4 regions of the Arthrobacter sp. ERGS1:01 genome follow, and region 3 is predicted to be linked to each of the others. Evidence: riboswitches for the same ligand, from Rfam matches in the RefSeq annotation. Region 3 holds a riboswitch; each other region holds the start of a gene.
The links. A riboswitch is a leader RNA that binds a small molecule or an ion and turns the genes downstream of it on or off. The one in region 3 is predicted to bind S-adenosylmethionine.

Region 1 (3,839 bases), 2.0 Mb from region 3:
TGCCGTAGCAGCCGCCAAGCATGTTGGCGGCCACCACGAAGTACTTTTCGGTGTCGATGACCGAGCCCGGGCCCACCAGGCCTTCCCACCAGCCGTCCTCCTCGGAGTCCCCGCGACTGACGTGGGTGCTTCCGGTGAGTGCGTGCTGGATGAGCACGGCGTTGTTGCCGGCCGCGTTCAGGGTGCCCCAGCATTCAAAGGCCATGGTGACCTGGGGCAGCACCCCCCCGGCTTCCAGTGGCAGCGCGCCGATGCCTACCGAGCGCAGCACGCCGCCACCCTGGCCCACGGCGGCCGAGAATTCCTCACCTACCGGTTCGGGGCCGCCTGTTTCAATGTCTGGGGAAAACACGTCCCGCTCCGCTGCTGTCAGGCCCACGGGGGTCACGCCGATTTTGCTGCGCGGAACCCGGCTTCGAGGTCGGCCAGGATGTCCTCGATGCCTTCGAGGCCCACGGACAGGCGCACCAGGCCCGGGCGGACACCTGCTGCGAGCTGCTCCTCCGGGGACAGCTGGGCGTGCGTGGTGGATGCCGGGTGGATCACCAGCGAGCGGACGTCGCCGATGTTGGCAACGTGCGAGTGCAGTTCCAGGCCGTCCACGAAGCGCTTGCCGGCCTCGGCACCGCCCTTGATGTCGAAGGCGATGACGGCGCCGGTGCCCTTGGGGCCGTACTTGCGGCCGCGCTCAAACCACGGGCTGGACGGGATCCCGGCGTAGGCCACGGCCTCGACGTTCTCGTTTTCCTCCAGCCAGGTGGCGACGGCGACGGCGTTGCTGACGTGGCGGTCCACGCGCAGGCTCAGCGTCTCGATGCCCTGGGCGATCAGGAACGCGTTGAAGGGGGCGACGGCGGAGCCGAGGTCACGCAGGAGCTGAACGCGGGCCTTGAGGATGTAGGCGAGGTTGGCGCCCAGCGCGCTGCCGACGCCAAGGTCACGGGCGTAGACCAGGCCGTTGTAAGTCACGTCGGGGGTGTTGAAGCCGGGGAACTTCTCCGGATCGGCCGCGAAGTCGAACTTGCCGCCGTCGACGATCACGCCGGCAATCGCGCTGCCGTGGCCGCCCAGGTACTTGGTGGCGGAGTGGATGACGATGTCCGCGCCCCATTCCAGCGGGCGGATCAGGTACGGGGTGGCCAGGGTGTTGTCCACGAGCAGCGGCACGCCGGCCTCGTGGGCGATCGCGCTGATGTTTTCCAGGTCCAGCACGTCCTGGCGCGGGTTGGAGACCACTTCGCCGAAGAATGCCTTGGTGTTGGGGCGGACGGCGGCGCGCCATTCGTCCAGGTTGTCGGGGTCGGCGACGAACGTGACCTCGATGCCCAGACGCTTGAGGCTGTGCGCCAGCAGGTTGTAGGTGCCGCCGTAGATGCTGGGGCTGGAGACGATGTGGTCCCCGGCCTGGGCCAGGTTCAGGATGGCGAACGTGGTGGCGGCCTGGCCGGAGGACAGCAGCAGGGCGGCCACACCGCCTTCGAGGCTGGCGATCCGCTGTTCCACGGCGTCCTGCGTGGGGTTGCCGATGCGGGTGTAGATGGGTTCCAGCTCGGCCAGGGCGAAGCGTGCGGCGGCGCTTTCGGCCGACGGGAACACGAAGGATGAGGTCTGGTAGATCGGCAGGGCCCGCGCACCGGTGGCGGCATCGGGCTCCTGGCCTACATGGATCTGGCGGGTTTCAAAGGACCAGGCATTGTTCATGGGAAGATTCCTTCACACTAGAGGCCGGCAATGACAAGGCCCACCATGCGTCGGTCATCGACGGGTGGGCCTGCTGTCGCTGCGGCCCGCGCTTGCACTGCGGCCGGACGGCCCAGTGCCAGGTCTTCACCCGGGGCACCCCACCGCGGTGGAGGGTTGCCGGTCAGCGAGCCGGGGCTTGTCGCTGACACTCATGACCTGTTTCCAGTGTGGGAGATACCCCGCCGCCCGTGCAAGATTGTGACGGCTTTATGACTTCTGCCGAAGAAGTGCTTGAAAATGCAGTCCAAGAGGGGAAAATGTCGAACTTCCAGCCGAAGATGCGCCATTTCCCCCTCGATAGACGCCTAGCCCTTCTTTCCCAGTCCCGCGCGGCGCAGCGCCTCGGCCATGGCCGTGTTGGCCGGTGCGGGTGCCGCCTGCGGAGTTCGCGACTGTCCGCCTGCCGGTCGGGCTTGTCGAGACCGGTCTTGTCGAGACCGGTCTTGTCCGGGTCGCCGGCCTTCGCGCGGCTCCTCCACGGGCTTCCCCGGCTTGCGTCCCGGGGCTCGGGAGCCGGCGTCGTTCCCGGGGCTTGCGGCCTCGTCATCCAGGCGCAGGGTGAGGGAGATGCGCTTGCGCTCGGGCTCCACCTCCAGGACCTTCACGCGCACCACCTGGCCGGACTTGACCACGGAGTGCGGGTCGGAGACGAAGTTGTTGCTCATGGCTGAGACGTGGACCAGACCGTCCTGGTGCACGCCGATGTCCACGAACGCGCCAAAGGCGGCCACGTTGGAGACGGTGCCCTCCAGGATCATGCCGGGGCGCAGGTCGGTGATTTTCTCGATGCCGTCGGTGAATGACGCCGTTTCGAAGCGGGGGCGCGGGTCCCGGCCGGGCTTTTGCAGCTCGGCCACGATGTCCTTGACGGTGGGCAGGCCGAATGAGCCGTCCACGAAGTCGGCCGGGTTCAGGCCGGCCACGGCGCCCACGCCGCCGGAGATTTCGGCCGGCGCGGCCCCCGCGGCGGCGAGGATCTTCCGGGCCACCCCGTACGCCTCGGGGTGGACACTGGAGGCATCCAGCGGCTCCGCTCCCCCGGTGATGCGCAGGAAGCCGGCGCATTGCTCGTACGCCTTGGGACCCAGTCGGGCCACCTTGAGCAGTTCGCGGCGCTTGCCGAACGGGCCGTGTTCGTTGCGGTGCGCCACGATGTTTTCGCTCAGCAACGGCCCGACGCCGGCCACCCTGGCCAGCAGCGCCGGCGACGCAGTGTTCAGGTCCACGCCCACGGCGTTCACGCAGTCCTCGACGACGGCGTCAAGGGAGCGTTCCAGCTTGGCCGGGGTGAGGTCGTGCTGGTACTGGCCCACGCCGATCGACTTCGGATCGATCTTGACGAGTTCTGCGAGCGGGTCCTGGAGGCGGCGGGCAATGGAGACGGCGCCGCGCAGCGAAACGTCCATGCCGGGCAGTTCGGCACCGGCAAGCGCCGACGCCGAGTAGACGGAGGCGCCCGCCTCGGAGACCACCAACTTGGCCACCGGCACGGACGGATCGAGGCGCTTGAGCTCGGCCAGGAGTTCGGCGGCCAGTTTGTCGGTCTCCCGGCTGGCCGTGCCGTTGCCGATGGCCACGAGCTCCACCTTGTGCCTGCGGGCCAGTTCCACGAGCGTGGCCAGGGATTCATTCCAGCGGCGGGCGGGGGCGTGCGGGTAGATGGTGTCGGTGGCGGTGACCTGTCCGGTACCGTCCACCACGGCCACCTTCACGCCCGTGCGCAGGCCCGGGTCAAGGCCCAGTGTGGCCCGGTTTCCGGCGGGTGCTGCCAGCAGCACGTCGCGCAGGTTGGCGGCAAAGACGCGCACGGATTCCTCCTCGGCGGCCTGGAACAGGCGCACGCGCAGGTCCACGGACAGCCGGGTCAGGATGCGGGTGCGCCAGGCCAGCCGGGCACCGGTCATGAGCCAGGTGTCGGCAGACCGGCCGGATTCGGCAATGCCGAGCGAGTGCGCCACGGCGTTTTCGTAGCCGGCGCGGGCCCGGGCCGCCGCGTCGGCGTCGCGGACGTCCGCCTCGGCGAGGTCCAGGGACAGCACGCCTTCCTTCTCGCCGCGCAGCAGTGCCAGGATCCGGTGGCTGGGCAGCGTGTGGGG
Region 2 (3,839 bases), 990 kb from region 3:
GTGGCCGTCCAAGACCCTTGCCGTAGTGGCCGTATTCCTGGGACTGAACTTCCTCATCACGGGAGCCGTGAAACTTTGCCTGGGAATCTTTAGCAGCGGTTTGAGCGCCGGATTGCGAATCCTCGACATTTTGTTTGGCGTTTTCCTGATGATTGCCGGAATTGTGGCCATCAAGAATTCCGCGGCCACCGGCGAGGCGCTGCTCATCTTTACCGTCATCATCATCGGAATTGGCTGGATTATTGAAGGCGTTTTGGCCATGGTGGAATCCGGCAAAGGCTCTTCCCGCACCTGGGCCATCCTGTTCGGCGCCATCAGCGTCATTGCCGGCGTCGTGATCCTGGCCGTCCCGGTGTGGTCGGCCCTGTGGCTGCTGACCATGACGGCCATCCTGCTGATCGTGCTGGGCCTGCTGGGCCTTGTGCGCGCCTTCACCTTTGGCCGCGGCGTGCTGACCCAGCTGGGCTGATGCGCTTGGGGAGGCACAAGGTTGGGGGTGCGGGTGGGGACTAAGCTCTAAGGCATGACTGTTTTGGTGTTTATTGATCCCGCGCGCCCGGATGGGCGCATCGCCGACGCCGACGCCCCCGTGCTGTTGGCCACCGATCAGGGCGTCACCCGCGGCGACGGCATCTTTGAATCCCTGCTGGCCGTCAACGGCGCACCCCGCAAGGTCCAGGCGCACCTTGACCGGCTCGCCACCTCCGCGCGCACCATGAGCCTGGACCTCCCCGCGGACGACGCCTGGCTCCGCGCCATCGCGACGGCCGTGGCCACCTTTGAAACCGCCTCGCCGCAGCAACCGGACGAGCACGGCAACACCAACGTCATCTTGAAACTGATCGTCACGCGCGGTCCCGAGGGTGCCAACTCCCCCACCGCGTGGGTGCAGGCGTCGCCCGTGCCGGCGCTGCTGGCCGAGCAACGCGCCAAGGGCCTTGATGTGATCCTGCTGGACCGCGGCTACGACAGCACCGTCGCCGCCCGGGCGCCGTGGCTCCTGCTGGGCGCCAAGACGCTCTCCTACGCCGTCAACATGGCCGCCCTCCGGCACGCCCACGAGCAGGGCGCCGACGACGTCATCTTCACCAGCAGCGACGGCCACGTGCTGGAGGGGCCGACGTCGTCAGTCCTGTTGGCGCACATCAAGGACGACGACGGCACGCCCGTCAAGCGCCTCATCACGCCGAACCTGGACAGCGGGATCCTGCCCGGCACCACGCAGGGCGCGTTGTTTGCCGCAGCCAGGGACGCCGGCTGGGAGCTGGGCTACGGACCGCTGCTGCCGGCGGATCTGCTCGACGCCGACGCCGTATGGCTTATTTCGAGCATCCGGCTGCTGGCGCCCGTCACTACGATCGACGGCGCCGAAATCGGCACGGCCGGTGTCAGGGCCGCCCTGACCGCCGAGCTGGCGGCCCTGCTGGCCCAAACCCACTAGGCGTCGAAGGCCCGCTACGAGACGGCCGCGCTCCGGCGCTGCGCGGAGTGGGCGGGTGTCACGGGCGGCACCAGGGGGTGGAGCTTGTTGCCGAGCAGGATCAGCACCGTGCTGGTGGCAATGAACGCGACCGCAATGAGCACGCAGGTCACCGCGACTGAGCCGTAGCCGCCGTTGGCCGGGTTCAGGAACGGGTACGCGTACCAGTTGATGGCCGCGCCGCGGATCAGCGAGTAGGCAAGGTACGCCAGGGGGAAGACCACGGCGACGCCGAGCCGGCTCAGCGGGATCCTCAGGCGCGGGGACTGGACCAGCCAGTCCAGCACCACGGCAATGGGCATCACGTAGTGCATCCACGTGTTGATCCACGGCAGCAGCGAGCCGAGGTCGACGTTGCGCAGCAGGGCGCTGAAGACGATCCCCACCAGGGCCATGCAGACCACCGACACGCAGCGCAGCACCTGCCACAGCGGGCCCAGTTCCTTCCCGCGCCAGATCAGCACGGCCTCCACCATGAGCACTACGGCGGCCAGCAAATTCCCCAGGTTCGTGAAGTAGCTGAAGAAGTTCACCACCGGGAAACCATTTGAAATGTGGATGCTTAGCTGGGTGCCCATGGCGATCAGGGTGACGGCACCGAGCAGGAATCGCAGGGCGGCAAGGGTGCGGCGTGTTGTCATGGCAACATCCTGCCATTGCGAGTACCCGAAATGCGTATTTGAAATGTAAATGCAGCCTGTCATGTTGCGCCACATTCTCCGTCATGGTTGCCCGCCGGGCGCTGGGGATGTGTTATTTTTCAAGTGAGTAACGAGTTCCAGCGCCAAGCCCTGACTTGCTGGACGGCAACCCTCTTTTCGGCGGGGTGCCTCAGGTGACTACTCGGCAAACCCGGCGACCAGCGGCCGCGGCTTGCAAGCGAGACATGCGCCTCTTTTGCTCCCTCCGTGTTGGCTGCGGAGGGCACGGAACGAGCACCCGCTTGCAGGGCCGTCCGCCTGCACTTGAGGAGTACACATGTCCGCAGAAGATTCCCCCTGGCCTACCGGCTCATCACCGGCCCCGACGACCGCTCCTTTTGTGAACGGATCTCCGCCGCCCTCGCCGAGGGCTATGTGCTGCACGGCAACCCGGCCGTCACGTTCAACGGCACCTCGGTGATCTGCGCGCAGGCCGTGATCCTCCCGGCAGCCGTGGCCACCTCCGACGCCGCCGTCGCCGACGCCGTGGACGCGCTGGATGCCGATCTTGAGTTCGACGGCGAGGGAATCGCGTGAGCTACGCCGGGGACCTCGCCCCCGAAACCGCCTGGGAAAAACTCGCCAACGGCGCCGTGCTGGTGGACGTGCGCACCGAGGGCGAATGGGCGCACATCGGCGTCCCGGACGTATCCGCATTGGGCACGGAGCCGGTCTTCATCCAGTGGAACCTCGCCTCCGGCGCCCCGAACCCGGCGTTCCTTGAGGAATTGGCCGCCGCCGTTCCGGCCGAAAAACCATTGGTGGTGCTGTGCCGCTCCGGCGCCCGGTCCATCGCGGCGGCCGAGGCCGCCACGGCCGCCGGCTACACGGCGTTCAACGTCCTTGAGGGTTTTGAGGGCGTCCCGGACTCCTACGGCGACCGCGTGGTCAACGGCTGGAAGAACCGCAAGCTGCCCTGGAAATAACGCCCGCCGGCGCCCCCTCCACACCACCATCAGCGAAAGCTAAGGAAACACAAGCACTTGAGCAACTTTAATGAGCACGCCGCCAGCTGGGCCGAGGACACCCAGGCCGTCCGGGGCGGGCTGGACCGCAGCAACTTCCAGGAGACCTCCGAGGCCCTGTTCCTGAACTCCGGCTTCGTCTACGAATCCGCCGAGGCCGCCGAGCAGGCCTTCACGGGCGAGGTGGACCGCTTCGTCTACTCCCGCTATGGCAACCCCACGGTGGCCACGTTCCAGGAGCGGCTGCGCCTGCTCGAGGGCACCGAAGCCTGCTTCGCAACGGCGTCGGGCATGTCCGCCGTCTTCACTGCCCTCGGCGCGCTGCTGGCCGCCGGGGACCGCGTGGTGGCGTCCCGGTCGCTGTTCGGCTCCTGCTTCGTGATCCTGAACGAACTGCTCCCCCGCTGGGGCGTGGAGACCGTGTTCGTGGACGGCCCGGACCTGGAGCAGTGGCGCGAGGCGCTTTCCGTGCCGACCACGGCGGTGTTCTTCGAGTCGCCGTCGAACCCCATGCAGGAGATCGTGGACCTGCAGGCCGTGTGCGATCTGGCCCATGCGGCCGGCGCCAAGGTGGTGGCCGACAACGTGTTCGCCACTCCCCTGTTGCAGCGCTGCGGCGACTTTGGCGCGGACGTGATCGTGTACTCCGGGACCAAGCACATCGACGGCCAGGGCCGGGTGCTGGGCGGCGCC
Region 3 (3,839 bases):
GGGTAGCTGCGCGAATCGTTGGCGGGCACCCAGCGGCCGGCGTCCACCACGTAGTCCCAGCCCAGGCCGTCCGCCAGGAGCGTCCGGATCCCGGCGATCAGCCTGTCCGCGTCCTCGAGCCGGGAACCCACGCCAAAGCTGGCCCGCAAGGAGCCCGACGGCAGGCCCAGGCGGCGCAGCAGGGGGTGGGCGCAGAACTTGCCGTCCCGCACGCCCACGCCGTGTTCGGCCGACAAATAGGCTGCCACGAGTCCGGCGTCGTAGCCCTCCACCGAGAAGTTCACGACGCCGATGCTGCCGGCGTTAGGGTAGGTGTCGGCGTCGCTGAACAGGTGATGCACCGTGACGCCGTCGGTCTCGGACAGTCCCGCCACCAGGTGGGAGCGCAACTGCTGTTCGTGGGCGTGCCATTCGTCGGCGTCGAGCCCGGCCAGCACCTGGGCGGCCCGGGCCAGGGTGGCGGCACCCAGGACGTTGGGGGAGCCGGCCTCGTGGCGGGCCGGGCCCTCGGTCCAGCGCACGGATTCCAGCCGGACGTCCTTCACGGCGCCGCCGCCGGCCAGGTGCGGGGTGCCGGCGTCGAGCCAGTCGGGCCGGCCCACCAGCACGCCGGAGCCGAACGGGGCGTAGAGCTTGTGGCCGGAGAACGCCAGGAAGTCGATCCCGTCGCGGGCCATGTCGATGCGCCGGTGCGGGGCGAGTTGGGCGGCGTCGACCACGATGCGGGCGCCGTACTGATGGGCCAGGGCGGCAAGCTCGGCAACGGGGAGAACCTCACCCGTCACATTGGATGCGCCGGTCACGGCCAGCAGCACCACGTTTCCGGCCCGCAGTTGTGTCTCCACACGGGACAGCGTCGAGGCAAGGCTCTGCCCGGCCACCACCGAGCGGTGCGGCAGGCCCTGCCATGGCAGCAGGTTGGCGTGGTGTTCGATGTCCAGGTACAGGACCTCGCCGTGGGCGTTGGAGACGCCTTCCGTGAAGCCGTTGCCGGCAAGCAGCGACTGCACGCAGCCGGCCAGCAGGTTCAGCGAATCGGTGGTGTTGCGGGTGAAGATGACGGTGTCATCGGCCCGGGCGCCCACAAAACCGGCCACGATGTGCCGGGCGTTTTCGTAGACGGAGGTGCTGACCTGGGAGGCGAAGCCCGCGCCGCGGTGGACGCTGGCGTAATACGGGAGCACCTCGGAGAGATGGGCGGCAACGTCCTCCACGGCCGGCGCCGAGGCGGCATAGTCAAGGTTGGCGTACCGGACGTGCCCGCCGTGAATCAACGGCGCGGCCAGCTCGCTGCCCACCACGGGCAGCAGGGGTTCGGCGGCGACGGGGGCTTTTTCAAGAATGGCAGAACTCATGAGGCTTCCTTAAAGGAAGGACTTCACGTGCGGCGCCGACGAAGGCGCCGGATGGGAAATCCGCGCTTGCCATGACCGCTCCGGCCTGGCCAGGTCGTCACCCGGGGCACCCCGCCGCGAAAGGAGGGTTGCCGGCCAGCAAACCGGGGTTTAGCGCTGGCACTCGTGACCTATGCAAAAAAGGCTAGCCGATTCGCCGCCTCCGCCATATTTATTACGTTGCTTAACGGCACGGCCGGAGTTAACCCGGCCGTGCCATGTCATCCCCTAGAGGAGGTCGTCCCAGCCCGGGTTCAGGCGGCGCAGCACATCCGTGTGCAGGATGGAGTTCGTGGCCAGGGCGTTGCCGCCAAAGGGGCCGTCCACGCCGTCGAGCGAGGTGAAGCGGCCGCCGGCCTCGGTGACGATCGGCACCAGGGCGGCCATGTCGTACAAGTTCAGTTCGGGCTCGCAGGCAATGTCCACGGCACCCTCGGCCACCATGCAGTACGACCAAAAATCGCCATAAGCGCGGGTGCGCCACACGTCGTCGGTCAGGCGCAGGAAATCGTCGCGGTTTCCGCGCTCGGCCCAGCCCGTCAGCGAGGAGTAGGAGAGCGAGGCGTCGGAAAGTTCGGAGACGTTGGAGACCCGGATGCGGGTGGCCGCGGCCAGCGACTTGCCCATGTAGGCGCCCGTGCCCTCGGCCGCCCACCAGCGCTTGCCCAGGGCGGGGGCGCTGACGACGCCGACCACGGGGCGTCCCTCATCCACCAGGGCGATCAGGGTGGCCCAGACGGGCACGCCGCGCACAAAGTTCTTGGTGCCGTCGATCGGGTCGATGATCCAGCGGCGCGAGCCGTGGCCGCTGCTGCCAAACTCCTCACCCAGCACGGCATCCCGGGGGCGGACCCGGGAAAGCTGGCTGCGAATCGACTCCTCGGCGGCCTTGTCCGCATCCGTCACCGGCGTCAGGTCCGGCTTGGTCTCAATCTTCAAATCCAGGGCCTTGAAGCGGGACATCGTCAGCGAATCGACGGTGTCGGCCAGGACGTGGGCCAGGCGGAGGTCGTCGTTGTACGTCTGGGGTGGGGTCGTCATATGCAACACGCTATCGGTAGTTGGGCGAATAGTGCGGATTGCCGGGAGCACCCCGCCGCAGACTAGTCGATCGTGCCGAGTTCCTTGGCCTCCGCGCGGCCCTCGGTGCGGTCGCTGGTGCCCAGAAGTCGGCGCAGTGACGCCAGCCGCGCCGGGCCCGCGTCGCCGGCGTGGCCGTCGGCCACCCACGGGTCCAGGCCGCAGTTGACGGCCGCGGAATCGTGCTTGCAGCCGCGTTCGCAGTCGTCGGTGCCCGGTTGAAGGTCGGGGAAGGCCTGCAGGATCCGGTCGGCGTCCACGTGGGCCAGGCCAAAGGAGCGGATGCCGGGAGTGTCGATGATCCACGAGCGCGGTTCGCCGTCCTGGAGCCGCAGCGCCAGGGCCGAGGAGGAGGTGTGCCGGCCGCGGCCCGTGACGGCGTTAACGCCGCCGGTGGCCCGCTGGGACCCGGTCAGTGCGTTGACCATGGTGGACTTTCCGACGCCGGAATGGCCCACCAGCACGCTGACCTTGCCGTCAAGGTATTCGCGGAGCTGTTCGACGGCGCCGCCGGCCAGGAGGGCGGAGTCGCCGTCGTTGCTGCGGGCGTCGATGGCGGACGCAGCGTCGGCCGCGCCCAGGGAGGCCGTGCGGCTGATGACCACGGTCATGTCCAGGTGTTCGTAGTTGGCCAGCAGCTCGGCCGGATCCTTGATGTCGGCCTTGGTGATCAGCAGGATCGGGGCGATCCCGGAGTCATAGGCGGCCACCAGGGCGCGGTCGATGAAGCCCGTGCGCGGTTCGGGGTTGGCGGCGGCCACCACGATGACCAATTGGTCGGCGTTGGCCACCACAACCCGCTCGATGGGATCGGTGTCGTCGGCACTGCGGCGCAGCAGTGTGCGGCGCGTCTCCACCCGCACCAGCCGTGCCAACGTGTCGGGGTTGCCGGTGGTGTCGCCGACCAGGGCTACGAAGTCGCCGGCCACCACGGGGGAGCGGCGCAGTTCGCGGGCGCGTGCTGCAATGAGGATCCGTTCCGTGGGCAGGTCCTCATCGACAATCGCGGTGTACCGGCCGCGGTCCACCGTGATGATCCGGCCGATGACGGCGTCGTCGTGCGCGGGGCGGTCCTTGGTGCGTGGCCGGCTGCCTTTTTTGTTGGCCCGGACCCGGACGTCGGATTCGTCCCAGTTGCTGTAGTCGCGTGCCACCTTAGTTCCCGGCCGCGATCTCTGCCGGCAGTGTCCCGGCGGCGGTTTGGGTCACCAGGGCGGCCCACATCTGCGGGAATTCGGGCATGGTCTTGGCGGTCGTGGCAATGTCCTCGACCTCGACGCCGGGCACGGCCAGGCCGATGATTGCCCCGGCCGTGGCCATGCGGTGGTCCTCATAGCTGTGGAACAGCTCGCCCCGCAGGGGAGC
Region 4 (3,839 bases), 1.5 Mb from region 3:
ATCCCCACCTGGTTCTACGGCCACGAACCGCCCAATGTGTTCGCCACCCACATCGCCAAGTACTTTGCGAACTCCATCCGGGAGGCGGTCCTGCTGGCACGCTCCAATGGCGGGATCATCTTCCTGCCCGGCGCGGCCGGCACGGTGCAGGAGATCTTCCAGGACGCCTGCGAGAACTATTACGCGGCCGACGGCGCCGTCACCCCGATGATCCTGGTGGGCAGGACGCATTGGGAGCAGGAATTGCCCGTGCAACCGCTGTTGGCGGCGCTGGGGCGGGGCCGGGCCATGGCGGCGAATGTGCACGTCGTCGAAACCGTCGACGAGGCGTGCGCGGTGCTCGCCTCCCGGCCCACCCTGTTGCAGTAGCTGCTAGCCGATGACCGATCCGAACAGCAGGCCCAGCACGTAGGTGGCCGCGGCTGCACCCATGCCGATGCCCAGCTGGCGCAGGCCACGCCACAGCGGTGATGCCCCGGAGAGCAGGCCGACGACGGCGCCCGTGCCCATGAGCGTCAGGCCCACCAGGGCGCAGGACAATGCCAGGGCGCCGATGCCCGTCATGCCGAACAGGAACGGCAGGATGGGGATGATGGCGCCGGAGGCGAAGAAGCAGAAGCTGGAGCTTGCCGCACCCCAGGCGGTGCCCAGGGTTTCGTGGTCGTCGGCTTCCTCGAACTTGTCCGGCTGCAGGGACAGGCTGGGGTCGCAGTCGCAGGTGAACTGGCCCATGCGTTCGGCTGCCCGGTGCTCGGCCGTTTCACGGGACATGCCGCGGGCCAGGTAGACCAGCACCAGTTCGTTGTTCTCGAGGTCCAAGGACGGTGCCGCGGACAGCGTGACCTGGGTGGGGAGGGAGGCGTCGAGCAGTTCGCGCTGGGACCGGACGGAAACAAACTCCCCGGCACCCATGGACAACGCCCCGGCCAGGAGCCCGGCGATGCCGCTGAACAGGACCACCTGGCTGCCCACGCCGGTGGCCGCCATACCCATCACCAGGGACAGGTTGCTGACCAGGCCGTCGTTGGCGCCAAAGACGGCGGCCCGGAACGAACCGGAGAGCCGGTTGCGCCCGCGCGTGGCAAGCCCGCGGACCACTTCCTCATGGATCGCCTCGTCGGCGGCCATCGCATCGGTGGCGTCGACGTCGGACGCGTAGGGGGAGCGGGATTCGGAGCGCTGCGCCAGGGCCAGCACAAAGACGGAGCCGAAGCGGCGGGCCAGCAGGCCCAACAGCCGGTTGCGGGCCGAAGGGTGCACGGCATGGTCGGCATGTTCGCCGAGCAGGTTCAGCCAGTGCTGTTCGTGCCGGCCTTCGGCCTGGGCCAGGGCCAGCAGGATGGCTTTTTCCTCGCCGTCGCGGCGTTGGGCAAGATCACGGTAGACGGACGCTTCGGCCCGTTCATCGGCCAAATATTGTCGCCACCGCTTGATTTCAGCGGGGGTGGGTACACGCTCGGGCATGATGGGATCTCCTCAAGTCAGCCCTCACTGTAGCGCGAATCGGCGCGGTTTTTCGGCCGGTACTCCTTGGGAAAAAGTTTCGGCGCACCGCATTTTCGCGGTCGCTTAGAACCGCTGGAGTTTGAAGCCGAGGCCCCGGCCGGAGCGGACTCCGGTCTGCGCCACGGTGACCACCAGGGTGCCGATTTCCGGGATCCAACGGGCCGGGCGCACGGCCTGCGCGAGGGCGTCGAGGAGCTGGGCGGGCTCGGCGGACCAGTAGGCGTGGTGCCCGGCAGGGGTGTGGAAGGCGACCGTGCCAAGGTTGGCGTCCACGGCGGGCAGCACGGGAATGCCGGGTGCGGCAGGGGCTGCTGCGGCGGGCGCGGGGGAGGTGCGGCGGGTGCGGTTAACGGAAAGGACAGTCATCATCAAGGCCTTTGGGAGTGCTCTTACCCGCGGATCCAGTCACCGCTGGTCACTTCCTCATCCGAGCCACCCTGCGAACATGGGGTTGGCGTGCGGCCAGTCGGAGCTTGGCGCCGCATCTCTTGAAGCTGCTCACAAGGCTACTGCCTTAAAGCGCGTGGGCGGTGGTTTGCGTAATAAATTACGCAAACCACCGCCCCAGCCGCTCCCACTGCTCGCAAGCTCGCAGCGGGCCCCTCGCGGCTGTGGGCCCAAAAATGTGGCTCCACCGCACGGGGGCGTGTGCCTGGTTAGCCGTTGACGACTGACTTGATGTCGTCGGCGTTGGAGTCCGTGGCCGCAGCGGCCAGGCGGTCGTCCCAGCCCTTGCGGATGTGGGCCGGGGTGGGCGGGCTCAGCAGCGACACTACTACGTAGACCACCAGGGAGGCGGCCAGGCCGAAGTAGATGGGTTCGTTGGCGTAGATGCCGTCGTTGAACGGGTCGAGGCTGTGCAGCACGCCGGTGCCGTAGAGGACCAGCAGGCCCAGGGTGACCGCGCAACCGGCGGCCATGGACCAGGCAGCGCCCAGTCCCGTGCCGCGCTTCCAGACAAGGCCGCCGATGATGGCCACGAGCAGGCCGCCCACCAGGATGTCGTAGGCCACGGTCAGGGCAAACACGACGTCGGAGGCGAGGATGGAAATCAGCACCACCAGCAGGCCCAGGCCCAGCACGTACATGCGGTTGCCCTTGATGTCGTGCTCGGGGTTGGAGGAGTCGGAGTTGTCGATCTTCTTGCCGAACCAGCTGGCCACGAACGGGACCACGTCGGCGCGGGCCACGGTGGCGGCGGCGATCAAGGCGCCGGAGGCGGTGGACATCATGGCGGCCACGGCGGCGGCCATGACCAGGCCGCCGATGCCGATGGGCAGGATGTTGGTGGCCACCTCGGCGTAGACGGCGTCCTTGCCGAGTGAGGCAACGTCAATGTGCGGCAGTGCCACGCGGGCGGCGAGGCCGATCAGGGCGCCGGCCACACCGTACAGGATGCAGTAGATGCCGGCCGTGGAGCCGCCCCAGCGGGCCACCGTGGGGTTCTTGGCGGTGAAGACGCGCTGCCAGATGTCCTGGCCGATCAGGATGCCCAGCGTGTAGACCACGAAGAACGTCACGATGGTGCTGACGCCGATCCCGTCCCACTGGAAGAAGCTCGCGTCGAGGCGGGACTTGATGCCGTCCAAGCCGCCGGCGGCGTTGAAGGTGAAGGGGAGCATGAGGAAGAAGATGCCCACGGTCTTGATGATGAACTGGACCTGGTCGGCCAGGGTGATGGACCACATGCCGCCAATCGTGGAGTAGACCAGCACAATGGCGCCGCCCACCGCGATGGCCAGCCAGCGCTCCCAGCCAAACAGCACCACGAAGATGGTGGCGTAGGCGCCCGTGGACGTCGCGGAAATCATGATCGTGTAGGCGAGCATCACGATGCCGGAAGCCTTGGTGGCTTCCTGGCCGTAGCGCAGGCTCAGCATCTGGGAGACCGTGTAGATCTTCAGCTTTTGGATGGTGCCGGCAAAGAGCAGGCTCAGCAGCAGCACGCCCACGCCAATAGCGACCACGAGCCACATGCCGGAGATGCCGAACTTGTAGCCAAGCCCGACGCCGCCCACGGTGGAGGCGCCGCCGAGGACGACGGCGGCCATGGTGCCCGTGTAGAGGAAGGGGCCAAGGCGGCGGCCGGCCACGAGGAAGTCGCTGTTGTTCTTGGTGCGCGACTTACCCCACCAGCCAAAGGCCAGCATGGCCACCAAATAGATGACGACAATTGCAATGTTCAGGCTCACGTGTGTCTCCAGGGTGCGGTGGGGAAGATTCCCCATAAAAATTGCCCGTTAGGCAACATGTGTTGTCCATTAGGCTAAACTGTGATTGAGCTTACAGTCAAGATGAAAGTGTTGGCGGGCTCGCCGTATAGAGTCACCGTG

Region 1: linked by a shared signal. The riboswitch ahead of AL755_RS06790 (bifunctional o-acetylhomoserine/o-acetylserine sulfhydrylase) and the one ahead of AL755_RS16145 (aminotransferase class V-fold PLP-dependent enzyme) in region 3 are both predicted to bind S-adenosylmethionine.
Region 2: linked by a shared signal. The riboswitch ahead of AL755_RS20625 (DUF1737 domain-containing protein) and the one ahead of AL755_RS16145 (aminotransferase class V-fold PLP-dependent enzyme) in region 3 are both predicted to bind S-adenosylmethionine.
Region 4: linked by a shared signal. The riboswitch ahead of AL755_RS04860 (hypothetical protein) and the one ahead of AL755_RS16145 (aminotransferase class V-fold PLP-dependent enzyme) in region 3 are both predicted to bind S-adenosylmethionine.

Annotation. Positions count from the first base shown of each region.
Region 1 covers NZ_CP012479.1:656,300-660,138, reverse strand. Annotated here, with positions in the region: gene metX (homoserine O-acetyltransferase MetX) at 1-289, opposite strand, end outside; gene AL755_RS06790 (bifunctional o-acetylhomoserine/o-acetylserine sulfhydrylase) at 385-1,701, opposite strand; SAM riboswitch class IV at 1,785-1,900, opposite strand; gene AL755_RS06785 (Tex family protein) at 2,049-3,839, opposite strand, start outside.
Region 2 covers NZ_CP012479.1:3,682,191-3,686,029, forward strand. Annotated here, with positions in the region: gene AL755_RS20610 (HdeD family acid-resistance protein) at 1-469, shown strand, start outside; gene AL755_RS20615 (aminodeoxychorismate lyase) at 524-1,441, shown strand; gene AL755_RS20620 (Pr6Pr family membrane protein) at 1,456-2,121, opposite strand; SAM riboswitch class IV at 2,248-2,368, shown strand; gene AL755_RS20625 (DUF1737 domain-containing protein) at 2,446-2,718, shown strand; gene AL755_RS20630 (rhodanese-like domain-containing protein) at 2,715-3,107, shown strand; gene AL755_RS20635 (O-succinylhomoserine sulfhydrylase) at 3,165-3,839, shown strand, end outside.
Region 3 covers NZ_CP012479.1:2,689,499-2,693,337, reverse strand. Annotated here, with positions in the region: gene AL755_RS16145 (aminotransferase class V-fold PLP-dependent enzyme) at 1-1,355, opposite strand, end outside; SAM riboswitch class IV at 1,413-1,526, opposite strand; gene hisN (histidinol-phosphatase) at 1,623-2,435, opposite strand; gene rsgA (ribosome small subunit-dependent GTPase A) at 2,498-3,628, opposite strand; gene aroA (3-phosphoshikimate 1-carboxyvinyltransferase) at 3,630-3,839, opposite strand, start outside.
Region 4 covers NZ_CP012479.1:184,904-188,742, forward strand. Annotated here, with positions in the region: gene AL755_RS04850 (LOG family protein) at 1-369, shown strand, start outside; gene AL755_RS04855 (VIT1/CCC1 transporter family protein) at 373-1,464, opposite strand; gene AL755_RS04860 (hypothetical protein) at 1,570-1,872, opposite strand; SAM riboswitch class IV at 1,887-2,000, opposite strand; gene AL755_RS04865 (sodium:solute symporter) at 2,163-3,656, opposite strand.